DNA from 2 places in the Streptomyces sp. NPDC096012 genome. Region 2 is predicted to be linked to the other one. Evidence: riboswitches for the same ligand, from Rfam matches in the RefSeq annotation. Region 2 holds a riboswitch; the other holds the start of a gene.
What was found. Region 2 has a riboswitch for cyclic di-AMP ahead of ABVB68_RS21305 (M23 family metallopeptidase). Riboswitches for the same ligand answer to the same signal wherever they lie in the genome.
Positions count from the first base shown of each region.

Region 1: linked by a shared signal. The riboswitch ahead of ABVB68_RS09215 (transglycosylase SLT domain-containing protein) and the one ahead of ABVB68_RS21305 (M23 family metallopeptidase) in region 2 are both predicted to bind cyclic di-AMP.

Region 1 is NZ_JBEOTD010000006.1:146,250-153,336, reverse strand. Features, by position in the region: gene fahA (fumarylacetoacetase) at 1-742, opposite strand, end outside; gene ABVB68_RS09230 (carboxylate--amine ligase) at 1,048-2,292, shown strand; partial or broken gene ABVB68_RS09225 (NAD(P)/FAD-dependent oxidoreductase) at 2,392-2,822, shown strand; gene ABVB68_RS09220 (HAD family hydrolase) at 2,987-3,799, shown strand; gene ABVB68_RS09215 (transglycosylase SLT domain-containing protein) at 3,954-4,442, opposite strand; cyclic di-AMP (ydaO/yuaA leader) riboswitch at 4,448-4,625, opposite strand; gene ABVB68_RS09210 (polyprenyl synthetase family protein) at 5,357-6,367, shown strand; gene ABVB68_RS09205 (LolA family protein) at 6,982-7,087, shown strand, end outside.
Region 2 is NZ_JBEOTD010000022.1:5,573-12,659, reverse strand. Features, by position in the region: gene ABVB68_RS21315 (M16 family metallopeptidase) at 1-181, shown strand, start outside; gene ABVB68_RS21310 (M16 family metallopeptidase) at 178-1,566, shown strand; cyclic di-AMP (ydaO/yuaA leader) riboswitch at 1,793-1,952, shown strand; gene ABVB68_RS21305 (M23 family metallopeptidase) at 1,965-2,720, shown strand; gene ABVB68_RS21300 (GntR family transcriptional regulator) at 3,028-3,714, shown strand; gene ABVB68_RS21295 (HPr family phosphocarrier protein) at 4,071-4,352, opposite strand; gene ABVB68_RS21290 (bifunctional acetate--CoA ligase family protein/GNAT family N-acetyltransferase) at 4,529-7,087, shown strand, end outside.

The DNA of each region.
Region 1 (7,087 bases), on a different contig from region 2:
CGAAGGACTTGCCGAGGAAGGGGCCGAGGGGGACGTACTCCCAGGCCTGGATGTCCCGCGCGGACCAGTCGTTCAGCAGGCACAGCCCGAAGACGTGCTCCCGGAAGGCGCCGAGCGCGACCGGGCTGCCGAGGTCCGAGGGCACGCCGACGACGAAGCCGACCTCGGCCTCGATGTCCAGCCGGACCGACGGGCCGAAGACGGGGGCGGGGTCGGTGGGGCTCTTGCGCTGCCCGGAGGGCCGTACGACGTCGGTGCCCGAGACGACGACGGTGCCGGAGCGGCCGTGGTAACCGATCGGGAGATGCTTCCAGTTGGGGGTGAGGGGGTCCTCGGCGTCCGGGCGGAAGATCTGGCCGACGTTCCGGGCGTGGTTCTCCGAGGAGTAGAAGTCGACGTAGTCCGCGACCTCGAACGGCAGGTGGAGGGTCACCGACGCCAGGGGGTGCAGGAGCGGTTCGACGGCCGGCCGGTGCGAGGGTGCCGTCAGCCACTCCCGCAGTGCGCGCCGCACCTGCGACCAGGCCGTGCGCCCGGCCGCCAGCAGGGGGTTGAGGGTGGGCTGTGCGAGCAGGGACGTGTACGGCGAGCCGAGTGCGGCGGCCGCGGCGCCCGCGTCGAGGACGTGGTCCCCGAACCGGACGCCGACCCTCCGCTCCGTGCTGCCCGAGGGCGAGAACACGCCATAGGGAAGGTTGTGCGGGCCGAAGGGGTCGCCCTCGGGGACGTCGAAGGGGGGCATGGGGTGCTGCCTCGCTCTCATCCGGGTCTTGCATGGCGCTGCGTTCCATGTGGTCGGGCCACACGTTACGGCCGGGATGCGTGTCTTGGGCAGTGTGCTCGGGTGTCCCCCCTGCGTGGGAGCGCATGGTCGCCGGCGCACGACCGAATGGTTGTCCGATGAATGCCTAAAGAGCTCGCAATGTCCTGATAGGCCTTGTCGGAGGCGGCAATTCCGGCTTAGCGTCCTTTGGGGGTCACGGACGGGGTGGGTCCGTGCCATTGGGGGGACACGTGGGGGGACCCGTGGCCGGAAACACCGTCGGTGTGCCGTTCGAGGCCGACCGCGACGTGCCGGGCCTGATCGTCAAGTTCGGTGACTACCCGCTGCACCACGGCGGTGTCGGCGCGATCCGTAGTCTGGGGCGCCTGGGCGTGCCCATGTACGCCGTCACCGAGGATCCGTACACGCCGGCGGCCTCCTCGCGTTATCTGAAGAAGGCGTTCGTGTGGCCGACCACCGGCGCGGAGGACCCGGCCCGGCTGGTCGACGGCATGTTGCGCATCGGCCACCGGATCGGTCGCCCGACCGTGCTGATCCCGACGGACGAGGAGGCCGCCGTACTGATCGCCGAGCACCAGGAAGAGCTGGCCGGGACCTTCCTCTTCCCGCGCGTCGATCCCGCGCTGCCGCGCCGGCTCGCCAGCAAGCAGGGACTGCACGAACTGTGTGTCGAGCACGGCATCGCCAGCCCCGCGGCGGCGTTCCCGCGGTCGTACGACGACATCGTCTCCTTCGCGGGCACCGCCCGGTTCCCGGTGGTGGCCAAGAACCGGGAGGCGTTCGTCCGGCGCAGCCGGCCCGCCGTGAACGGCACCACGAGGATCGCCACGCGCGCGGGCCTGCTCGCGCTCGCTCGGGACTGGGGCGACGAACCCGGCGTGATCCTCCAGGAGTACCTGCCGCGCGAGGAGGCCGAGGACTGGATCGTGCACGCCTGCTTCGACCGGAACTCCAACCCCGTCGCGCTGTTCACCGGCGTCAAGGTCCGTTCCTGGCCGCCGCACGCGGGCATGACGGCGAACGCGTACGTCGTCGACAATCCGGAACTCGCCGACCTCGCCGCTCGTTTCATCAAGCAGATCGGCTTCAGCGGCATCATCGACCTCGACCTGCGCTTCGACCGGCGCGACGGACAGTACAAGCTCCTCGACTTCAACCCGCGCATGGGCGCCCAGTTCCGGCTCTTCGAGAACGAGTCGGGAGTGGACGTCGTCCGTGCGATGCACCTGCACCTGACCGGCCGCCCCGTTCCGGAGGGGGAACAGCGCGCCGGCCACCGCTACATCGTGGAGAACATCGACCTCCCCGCCCTCCTCGCCTACCGCCGCGGCGGCTATACGACGCCGCACGCGCCGGCGAAGGCGAGCGGGACGGAGCTGGCCTGGCTCGCGGGTGACGACCCGCTGCCGTTCCTCACGATGGTCGCCCGCTTCGCGCGCCCCGGCGCGAAGCACCTCTATCAGCTGTGGCGGACCAACCGCCGCGGCAGCGGCACAGCCACGAAGTAGGCCCGCCGTGGCGGACCGACGCCACGGCCGGCGGCACAGCCACGAAGGAAGTAGGCGAGGCCGCGAAGGTGGCGCATCGTGTCTCAGAGGAGGGACTTCGTGATCCGACCGGTTGCAGTCATCGGGGCGGGGCCCTTCGGCCTGTCCACCGCCGCTCACTGCGGGCGCTCGGTATCGCCGTCCGCGTCTTCGGCGACCCCATGGTCAGCTGGCGCGACCACATGCCCGAGGGCATGCTCCTGAAGTCGACCCCCGCCGCCTGGAACCTCGACTGCCCGCAGCCCCGCCACACCCTCGCCGACTACTGCGACGCGGCCGGCATCCGCCGCCTGGTGGCGGACGAGGACATCATCCCGGTGGAGACCTTCATCGCCTACGGCGAGTGGTTCCAGCACAAGCCGGTCCCCGGCCTGGAGCAGGTGCGCGTCGTCTCCGTCGACCGGGACAGAAGCGATGGCTTCGAGCCGGAGCTCGACTCGGGTGAGATGTTCACCGCACCCTTGCCGACCGTCGCCGCCCCCCTCACCGGCGGGCCCGGAGGAAGCCCCCTGCCGCCACCCGGCGGCCACCGGGCCACAACCCGGCGATCACCGGGCCACCGAGCGGACCTTGGCCACCAGTTGGGGCTGAGCAGCACGTAAGTGCGTGGAACGACGGATGAGTCGGCGGGGCGCGGTGTCCGTATTCTCTGATCATGGCAGCCACCCCCGCATACGCACTGATCGCCACCGACCTGGACGGGACGCTGCTGCGCGGCGACGACACCGTCTCCGACCGGTCTCTGGCCGCGCTCGCGCGGGCGGCGGGGGCGGGTGCCCGGCACCTGGTGGTGACGGGCCGGCCGGCCCCGCGGGTACGGCCCCTGCTGGCGAACCTGGGCTGCGCGGGGCTCGCGGTGTGCGGCCAGGGCGCTCAGATCTACGACATCGCCGCCGACCGTCTGCTGTGGTCGGTCCGGCTGGACCGGGAGCTGGCCGAGACGGCGCTCGGCAAGATCGAGGCGGAGGTGGGGCAGGTGTACGCGGCCGTCGACCAGGACGGCGTGGACGGGCTCACGCTCATCGAACCCGGGTATCTGATGCCGCACCCGACGCTGCCGGCGGTCCGGGTCGACCGTCGCGACGACCTGTGGTGCGAGCCCATCAGCAAAGTACTGCTGCGCCACGCCACTCTGTCGGACGACGAGTTGGCGGCCGTGGCGCGGGCGGCGGTGGACTCGCTGGCGACCGTCACCATGTCGGGGCCGGGGACCGTGGAGCTCCAGCCGCGCGGGGTGACCAAGGCGACCGGTCTCGCGCTGGCCGCCGAGCGCCTCCGGATCGGCGCCGAACGGGCCGTGGCCTTCGGGGACATGCCCAACGACATCCCGATGTTCCACTGGGCCGGACGCGGGGTGGCCATGGCCAACGCCCACCCCGAACTCAAGGCGGTGGCCGACGAGGTCACCTCGTCGAACGAGGACGACGGCATCGCCGTCGTCCTCGAAAGAATCTTCCCGACCGACTGACCGGCACTTCAGTAGCTCGCTGTTCGGCCGGTCACCGATGCGAGCCCGTCGGCCGGTCACCGGTGCCCGCCGTTCGGCGGTCACCGGTGCGCGCCGGTCCGTCAGGTGCCGGAGCGCACCGGTCCGCCGTGCGACGGGCACCGGTACGGGCAGGTCAGTACGCGCCGAACACGTTGTCGATCGACCCGTACCGCGCGGCCGCGTAGTTGCAGGCGGCGGTGATGTTCGCGACCGGGTCGTAGACGTTGAACGACGTTCCGGCCACGTGGTACGCGTTGAACGTCGGGTCGATGACCTGGAGCAGGCCCTTGGACGGGATGCCCTTGGCCGCGTTGGAGTCCCAGAGGTTGATGGCCGAGGGGTTGCCCGAGGACTCCCGCATGATGTTGCGGTAGATGCCGTTGTAGGTGCCCGGGATCTTCTTCTCGGCCATGATCGCGAGCGACTCGCGGATCCAGCCGTCGAGGTTGTTCGGGTACCCGGCCGGCGTGGTGGACACCGTGGCGGCCGTGGGGGTGGCCGCGGAGGCGGCGGTGGCGCCGATGATCGGAAGGGCGAGCACGGCGGCACCGGTGCCGACGACCGCGAGCTTGCGGACGAGGCGGTTGGTGCGAACGCGGCGGGGCTGAGCGGCAGCAGGCATGGGGGTGTTCCTCTCCGGCGCCTGCGAGGTGAGCTGTCGGGTTCGGGCGGGGAGGTGCCCGGCCGCACTCCGAAGAGCGCGACTTCACCCCTAGCCGTTCCGGTGCGACGTGTGTCGTCCGGTCCGGCGGCTTACCTGGTTCCCCCGCTCCTGCCCTGCGAATGAGTTCGTCGATGGGTTATGCGGGCGGCGGCAGGATTCGGCGTTCCGCCCGACGGCCCGGAACGTATGCGAGAGCACATGTCGGGAACAAGTGCCTGATTCACACAACGCACTGTTTGACCTTGATCTGTGCCGTATGGGGTACTTGATCCTTTGCGGTTGCCAACTTCTCAACTCGCCGATGACGCAGGGCAGAAGCGGCGACCCGACGGGCGGAGCGGGTGGGGCCGGAGGTTGCTCGACGTGACCCAATTCACGAAATAGCAAAACGCAGTAAATCCGACATTGCAGATTAAGGGGATTTGATTCTTAAGTCTGATTACTGCGGAATTCGGAGTGCGCCGCACGTCGTTTCGCAGGGTTGCCGCAGGCCGTGGAGAGGTGGCGGCGGTGAGGGGGAGGGAGTGTGGCGGAGGGTCGGCCGCCGCCCTGATCCGGACCGATTCGGGCGGATTCGGGCCGCGGTCGGAGGTGCGACGGCCCGGGCAGACGGGTGCCCCGACGAGGGTGCGGCGTTACTCCGCTCACCCTCCGATCCGCGACAAACCGCACGTACTGCTGTTAAGTCGATAGATGTCCGTTCTTACCGACCGATCAACACCATAGGGGGCATGATCCGATACCGCCCGGGCTGGACCGGTGGGCGCTATCGGTGATCGAAAGAGGACCGGATACGCTGACTTGAGTGATGGCAACGACCTATCGACAAACCGTGTAACCGCCAGCAGACACCAGCAGACAGGAGACCCCTCGTGACCGTCGTCGGGCCGTTCGGGCTGAGCGTGCGGGACCAGGCTCTGGAAGCCGATGTCCAGGTCGGATTGGCGGCTGTCGAGGAAGGCTTGCTCGAGGCCACCAAGAGCGAGGTTCCGTTCATCACGGAGGCCGCCCAGCACCTCGTGCGGGCCGGCGGGAAGCGGTTCCGGCCCCTGCTGGTGATGCTGGCGGCGCAGTTCGGCGACCCTTACGCACCCGGTGTCGTGCCGTCCGCCGTCGTGGTCGAGCTGACCCACCTCGCCACCCTGTACCACGACGACGTCATGGACGAGGCGGCCGTGCGACGCGGCGTGGACAGCGCCAACACGCGCTGGGGCAACTCCGTCGCGGTCCTCACCGGCGACTTCCTCTTCGCCCGCGCCTCCCAGATCCTCGCCGACCTCGGCCCCGAGGCGGTCCGGGTGCAGGCCCTGGCGTTCGAACGGCTGGTCACGGGCCAGATCCTGGAGACAGCCGGCCCCGCGGACGGCCGTGACCCGGTCGAGCACTACCTGGACGTCCTCAGCGGCAAGACGGGTTCCCTGGTGGCGGTCGCGTGCCGGTTCGGTGCGATGATGTCCGGCGCCGACGACACGGTCGTCGACGTGCTCACCCAGTACGGCGAGCGGCTCGGGGTCGCCTTCCAGCTCGCGGACGACGTCCTGGACATCGCATCCGACTCCCACGAGTCCGGCAAGACGCCCGGCACCGACCTGCGCGAGGGCATCCCGACCCTGCCCGTGCTGCGACTGCGCGAGCGGGCCGGCCGGACGGGGCTGCCCGAGGACGTCGCGCTGTGCGACCTGCTGGACTCCGACCTCAGCGACGACGCCCGGCACGCCGAGGCGCTGGCCGCACTGCGCGCGCACCCCGCGCTGGAGCAGGCCCGCCGGGACACCGTCCGGTACGCGGAGGAGGCACGGGCCGCGCTGGCACCGCTGAGGGAGTGCGACGCCAAGGCGGCCCTGCTCGAACTGTGCGACGCGGTGGTGCACCGAGCCGGCTAGCCGCCCCACCGGCCTCCCCCGCAAGAAAACACGCGCGGGGGACGTCTCCGGCAGGGCGGGCACACACGGCACGCACGCGTGGCGGGAGCCCCACGCCCGCACGCGCGGCACGCGCACGCAGCCCGCACGCCCGCACCCGCGGCACGCGCACGCAGCCCGCACGCGTGGCAGCCACCGCCGACGCACATGTCACGCACGTGTGGCAGCCACCACCGCACGCGCAGCCCGCACGCGTGGCAGCCACCGCCGACGCACACGTCACGCACGCGTGGCAGGCACCGGGAAACGCCCGCACGAGCAGCACGCACCCGCGGAACGGACCCACCCAAGCGGTGCTCCCAGGCAATGCTTCCGGATGCGGTTCCCACGTGACGGTGGTACGGCTGACGTATGCCCGCGGTGCGAGACCCCTACGGGTCCGGGCCGCTGCCGCCCCCGCATGTCATACCGGAGTCGTACACGGAGTTGGCTCCGAGGTCTGACGCTTCCTCACGGCCGATTTGGTCAGATGGACACCAGGGAAATCACCACTCCTCACCGATTCGGGTGAGAATGGCGGCTCAGGGTGGACCAGCGTGAGGACAGCCGCCGCCGACGACGGAGGTAAGGCACACATGGCACCGTACGAATCCGAAGACGCACCGGCCGCCGCGCAGGGCGAGGACACGCGATCCGGCCGGCGCAAGGCGGTCCGGTACGTCGTCCCGGTCGCGGTGGTGG
Region 2 (7,087 bases):
CGAGGTGACCCCCGAGGAGGTCCGCGCGGTCGCCCAGGCCCGCCTGCGCCCCGACAACCGCGCGGTCCTCGTCTACGAGCCGAAGTCCCCGGAAGCCGTCGAGGACACCGGGATCCCGGAGGACCCGGAGCGGGAAGCGACCGTAGAGGCCGGCAACGAGAACGAGGAGACGGCCAAGTGACCGAGCTCGCCACCATGGAGTTCCACCCCCAGCCGCAGGCCGGCGAGGCCAAGCCGTGGGCGTTCCCGGCGCCCGAGCGCGGCACGCTGGGCAACGGCCTGACGGTGCTGCGCTGCCACCGCCCCGGGCAGCAGGTCGTCGCCGTCGAGGTGCTGCTCGACGCGCCCCTGGACGCCGAGCCGGTCGGCCTCGACGGCGTCGCCACGATCATGGCGCGGGCCTTCTCCGAGGGCACCGACCAGCACTCCGCCGAGGACTTCGCCGCCGAGCTGGAGCGCGCCGGCGCCACGCTGGACGCGCACGCCGACCACCCCGGTGTCCGGCTCAGCCTGGAGGTCCCGGCCTCCCGCCTGGCCAAGGGTCTCGGCCTGCTCGCCGACGCCCTGCGCGCCCCGGCGTTCGCCGAGAGCGAGGTCGAGCGGCTGGTCCGCAACCGCCTGGACGAGATCCCGCACGAGCTGGCCAGCCCCGCCCGCCGGGCCGCCAAGGAGCTCTCCAAGGAGCTGTTCCCGGCGACCTCGCGCATGTCCCGCCCGCGCCAGGGCACCGAGGAGACGGTCGAGAAGATCGACGCGGCCTCCGTGCGCGCCTTCTACGACCGGCACGTCCGCCCCGCGACGGCCACCGCGGTCGTCGTCGGCGATCTCACCGGGATCGACCTGGACGAGCTGCTCGGGGGCACCCTGGGCGCGTGGACCGGTACCCCCGGCGAGCCGCGGCCGGTGCCGCCGGTGACGGCCGACGACACCGGCCGCGTGATCATCGTGGACCGGCCCGGCGCCGTGCAGACGCAGCTGCTCATCGGCCGGATCGGCCCGGACCGGCACGACCGCGTCTGGCCGGCCCAGGTGCTCGGCACCTACTGCCTCGGCGGCACCCTCACCTCCCGCCTGGACCGCGTCCTGCGCGAGGAGAAGGGCTACACCTACGGCGTGCGCGCCTTCGGCCAGGTCATGAGGTCGGCCCCGGACGGCACGGGCGCCTCGATGCTCGCCATCAGCGGCTCGGTGGACACCCCCAACACCGGTCCTGCGCTGGACGACCTGTGGAAGGTGCTGCGCACCCTCGCGGCGGAGGGTCTGACCGACGCCGAGCGGGACGTCGCCGTACAGAACCTGGTCGGGGTGGCACCGCTGAAGTACGAGACCGCGGCCGCGGTGGCGAGCACCCTGGCCGACCAGGTCGAGCAGCACCTGCCCGACGACTTCCAGGCGACGATGTACCAGCGGCTGGCCGCGACGGGCACGGTGGAGGCCACCGCGGCCGCCGTCAACGCCTTCCCGGTGGACCGGCTGGTGACCGTCCTCGTCGGTGACGCCTCCCAGATCAAGGCTCCGGTCGAGGCACTGGGCATCGGCGAAGTCACCGTCGTCGCCGCCGAGTAGCCGTCGCGCCGAGCAGCGGCACGCGCGCGTGGGGCCCTGACGGCCTACAGGCCGTCAGGGCCCCACGCCGTTCCACTCCCTTCCCCGGATGCCCGATTGGGGCGGAGGTTTCCTGTCTGCCCTGTGGGATGCGCTACAAAAGCCCGGATCCGTTTGAGGATTGAAAGCAGGCATCCGTACGGTCATGCGGGCTGTTCGTCAGGCAGTGCGCCGCACCCGCGGCACCGGACAGTCATCGCCGAGTCCCCGTACGGCGCGAGCCAGGGGAGCCGGGGACCCACGTCCCTGGGGTGAATCGGACGCCCGCGCGAGAGCGAGGGGGCCCGTAGGAGACCTTCCTGCTCCGAACCCGTCAGCTAACCCGGTAGGCGAGAGGGAAGGAAAGGACCAGCCACTTCATGGCGTTCATGTGCGCCACCGGGAAGCATCGCAAGCCCGGCCGGGTCAAGCGCACCACCGCTCAGGCGGCCGGTATCGCGGCCCTCACCACCACCGGTGTCATCGGCACCCTCGCCGCCTCCCCGGCACTCGCCGCCGAGAACTCCGTGGAGCAGACCGGCCTCACGCCCGTCCTCACGGTGAGCGACGGCGTGGCCGAGCGGATCGACGCGCAGGCGGACGCCCAGCGGCAGGCCGCCGAGCAGAAGGCGGCCGAGCAGGCCGCGGCCAAGGCGGCCGCCGAGCGGGTGAAGCTGGAGCGCGTGGCCAAGGAACGCGCGGCCCGCGAGGCCGAGCGCAAGCGGCTGAACGCCTTCGTCGCCCCGATCGCGCACTCCTACGTCTCCACGGGCTACCAGGCCAGCAGTTCGTTGTGGTCCTCCGGCTCGCACACCGGCATCGACTTCCACGCGGCCAGCGGCACCACCGTCCACGCGGTCGGCTCCGGCACCGTCGAAACCGTCGGCTGGGGCGGCGCGTACGGCAACCAGATCGTGATCCGGATGGCCGACGGCACGTACACCCAGTACGGTCACCTGTCGTCCATCGGGGTCACCGTGGGCCAGAAGGTCGTACCGGGCCAGCAGATCGGCCTGTCCGGCGCGACCGGCAACACCACCGGCCCGCACCTCCACTTCGAGGCCCGCACGAGCCCCGACTACGGCTCCGACATCGACCCCGTCGCCTACCTCCGCAAGCACGGCGTGAACGTCTGACGCCTCGGCGAGCACGGCGGCGACGTCCGACCCCTCCGCGGGCACGGCCTCGGCGTGGCGTCCGACGCGCCCGCCGCACGGGATCCGAAGCCTCGCACGGCACCCGAAGCCCCGGCTCACCGAGCCGGGGCTTTCGCCGTTCTCCGCGGGGTCCCGCCGTTCTCCGCAGGGTCCTGCTGGTCCCCCCCAGGGCCAAAAAATATCCATGAATTCCGGCCCGCCGTCGGAAATTCCCGCGTATTGGAATAGAGTCGCGGAACACGCGTCCATCGTCGACGTTTCACGGGAATTAAGGCGGAGGTCGGGCATGCGTATTCCGGCGCACTCGGTGTGCACGGCGATCAGGGACGACATCGTCGCCGGTGTCCACGAGCGCGGCGGCCGCCTCACCGAGGAAGTCCTGGCCCGCCGCTACGGCGTCTCGCGCGTCCCCGTCCGTGAGGCCCTGCGCACCCTGGAGGCGGAGGGGTTCGTGGTGACCCGCCGGCACGCGGGCGCGTGCGTGGCCGAGCCCACCGAGGAGGAGGCCGCCGACCTGCTGGAGATGCGCGTGCTCCTGGAGCCGCTCGGCGCCGGCCGGGCCGCGCAGCGGCGGACGGAGGCCCACCTCAAGGTGCTGCGAGGCCTGGTCAGGCTCGGCCAGGAGCGGGCCAGGAGTGGTGGCAGCGAGGATCTGCGCTCGCTGGGCGGCTGGTTCCACGAGACGCTCGCGCAGGCCTCCGGCAGCCCCTCGCTGACCTCGACGCTCACCCAGCTGCGCCACAAGATCGCCTGGATGTACGCGGTGGAGGCGCTGCCGAGCCCCCAGGAGGCCTGGGCGGAGCACGGCGCGATCGTGGACGCGGTGGCGCGCGGCGACGGTGAACGCGCGCGGGCGGTCACGGCGCTGCACGCCGAGCGCTCGGCGGCCGCACACCGGCTTCGGTTCTCCGGCGGCGCGGAGCGTGTGAGGACTTCGCAACATGCCGTAAACGTGCCGGGGCGGCGGCATTAACACGCAGGCCGTATACAAAGAAGAGCAATTCCGTGGCGACGCTTTTTCCGGCGACCTCATTCCGGCGTGCCGTAATTCACGCGGGAGGCGAAAGCCGCTCGATGAAGCAATAGCAGACTGACCGCTGACCGCTGACCGCTGACCGCTGACCGCTGACCGTGGACCGTGAGCGCGGGCTGTGGAGCGCGGGCGTTGACCGTGCCGGGCGAACCGTCGAGCGCAGGCGCCGCCCGGACCGTCGGGTGCAGGCGGCGCGCGAATCGGCAGGCGGTGGCCCGGACCGTCGAGCGCAGACGGCGAAGCCGCGCCGCCCCCGGAGGGGCGACGCGGCTCGGGCCCGTGCGCGCGGGGCGCGCTCAGACGGTCTCGGGCAGCTCTTCCAGGCCCTCGGCGACCAGCTTGGCCAGCCGGTCGAGGGCGGCGTCCGCGCCCTCGGCGTCGGACGCGAGGACGATCTCCTCGCCACCCTGGGCGCCCAGGCCCAGGACGGCCAGCATGGAGGCCGCGTTGACGGGGTTGCCCCCGACCTTGGCGATCGTCACCGGGACGCCTGCGGCCGTGGCGGCTCGGACGAAGATGGAGGCGGGACGGGCGTGGAGGCCCTCGGCCCAGCCGACGTTGACGCGGCGCTCAGCCATGTGTTGCTGCCCTTCAGTCTTCAGGTTGTCTAGACCAGTTTCCCATACGGTGAAGCATGCCCGGAGCGGGCCTTCGCCCCCTCCGGTGCGACGCCGGACCGCGGCCTCGGTCCGGGGTGTCGTCCTCCACAGACTGCCTCGCGCCGTTGTCATACGCGAGCCGTACTCTGGGGCCCATGCAGACCCCGGCGGACCGGCAGGACCGGCACGAGTACCCCGCCCACTGGGAGGCGGACGTGGTACTGCGCGACGGTGGCACCGCGCGTATCCGGCCCATCACCGTCGATGACGCCGACCGCCTGGTCAGTTTCTACGAGCAGGTCTCGGACGAGTCGAAGTACTACCGCTTCTTCGCGCCGTACCCCAGGCTCTCCGCCAAGGACGTCCACCGCTTCACGCACCACGACTTCGTGGACCGGGTGGGACTCGCGGCCACCGTCGGCGGCGAGTTCATCGCCACCGTACGCTACGACCGCATCGGTGCCGGCGGGATGCCCGCCTCCGCGCCCGCCGACGAGGCCGAGGTCGCCTTCCTGGTGCAGGACGGCCACCAGGGCCGCGGGGTCGCCTCCGCCCTGCTGGAGCACATCGCGGCGGTCGCGCGCGAGCGAGGGATACGCCGCTTCGCCGCCGAGGTGCTGCCCGCCAACACCAAGATGATCAAGGTGTTCACGGACGCCGGTTACACCCAGAAACGCAGCTTCGAGGACGGTGTCGTACGCCTGGAGTTCGGCCTCGAACCGACCGACCGCTCCCTCGCCGTGCAGCGTGCGCGCGAGCAGCGCGCCGAGGGCCGCTCGGTGCGGCGCCTCCTCGTGCCCGGCTCCGTGGCGGTCGTAGGCGTCGGCCGCGCCCCCGGCGGGGTGGGCCGCAGCATCCTCGGCAACATCAGGGCGGCCGGTTACGCGGGCGCCCTGCACGCCGTGAACAGGGCCTTCCCCGAGGACCTCGAGGAGGTCGACGGGGTGCCGGCGTACCGCTCGGTGCGGGAGATCGACGGACATGTGGACCTCGCCGTCGTGGCCGTACCCGCCGAGCACGTGCCCGCGGTGGTCGCCGAGTGCGGCGAGCACGGCGTCCAGGGACTCGTCGTGCTCTCCGCCGGGTACGCCGAGAGCGGCGCCGAGGGGCGGGAGCGGCAGCGGGCCCTGGTCCGGGCCGCGCGCGCGTACGGCATGCGGCTCATCGGCCCGAACGCCTTCGGGGTCATCAACACCGCCCCGGACGTCCGGCTCAACGCCTCCCTCGCCCCGGAGATGCCCCGCCCCGGGCGCATCGGGCTGTTCGCCCAGTCCGGTGCCATCGGCATCGCGCTGCTGTCCCGGCTGCACCGGCGCGGCGGAGGAGTCACCGGGGTCACGGGCGTCTCCACCTTCGTCTCCGCCGGCAACCGCGCCGACGTCTCCGGCAACGACGTCCTGCAGTACTGGTACGACGACCCCGAGACCGACGTCGTCCTCATGTACCTGGAGTCCATCGGCAACCCGCGCAAGTTCACCCGGCTCGCCCGGCGGACGGCGGCGGCCAAGCCGCTGGTCGTGGTGCAGGGCACGGGGGCCGCGCCGCAGGGCCACGCCGTGCGCGCGACGCGGCTGCCGCACGCGACCGTGTCCGCGCTGCTCCGGCAGGCCGGGGTGATCCGGGTCGACACCATCACCGAACTGGTCGACGCCGGCCTGCTGCTCGCCCGGCAGCCGCTGCCCGCCGGGCCGCGCGTGGCCATCGTCGGCAACTCGGAGTCGCTGGGCGTGCTGACGTACGACCGCTGTCTCGCGGAGGGGCTGCGTCCCTCGCGACCGCTGGACCTGACGACCGCGGCGACGGCGGGGGACTTCCACCGGGCGCTCGCCGCCGCGCTGGCCGACGACACGAACGACGCCGTCGTCGTCACGGCCATCCCCGCGATCGGCGAGGGGTCACCGGGGGACGCGGAGCTGGCGGAGGCGTTGCGCTCGGCCGCGGCGGCGGTCCCCGGCAAGCCGGTGCTGGTGGTGCACGTGGAGCTCGGAGGGCTCGCGGAGGCGCTGTCGGCCGCGGCCAGCACCGCCCCCCAGGCCACCGGCAGGACACCCGTCCCCGGAAACACCACCACCCACCCACTCCGCCCCACGGACCCACCGCGCTCCGCGGAACACCCACCCACCATGGGACCGACGCCCGGGAACCGCGCCTCGGCCGGGGGAGCGGTGCCCGGGGACGGCCTTTCGGCGGGGGGAGCGGTGCCCGGGAACGGCGTTTCGGCCGGGGGACCCACGCCCGGGAACGGCGCCTCGGCCGGGGGAGCGGTGCCCGGGGACGCCGCATCCGGCCGGAGAGCGGTGCCCGGGGACGGCAGGCCCGTGGGAGAGCCGGCGGCCGGGGACCACTCGCCCACCGGGGGAGTGGTGGCCGGGGACGGCGGACCGCTCCCGGGAGCGGACAGGGACGGCGGGCCGGGCGTGCCGGCGGCCGCCGGGAGCGGCGGGTCTGTGGCGGGTGCGGCGGGCGGGAGCGGCGGGTCCGTGGCGGGTGCGGCGGGCGGGAGCGGCGCACCGGACGTCGCGGCCGCTTCGTCCCCGGTCGAAGGTGCCCGGCTCATTCCGGCCTACCCCGCCGCCGAGCGCGCGGTACGGGCCCTCGCCGAAGCCGTGAAGTACGCGCAGTGGCGGCGCGAGGCCGTCGACCCCGGGAAGGTGCCGGAGTACGACGACGTCGACGAGAAGGGTGCCGCACGGCTGATCGGCGAGCTGCTCGCA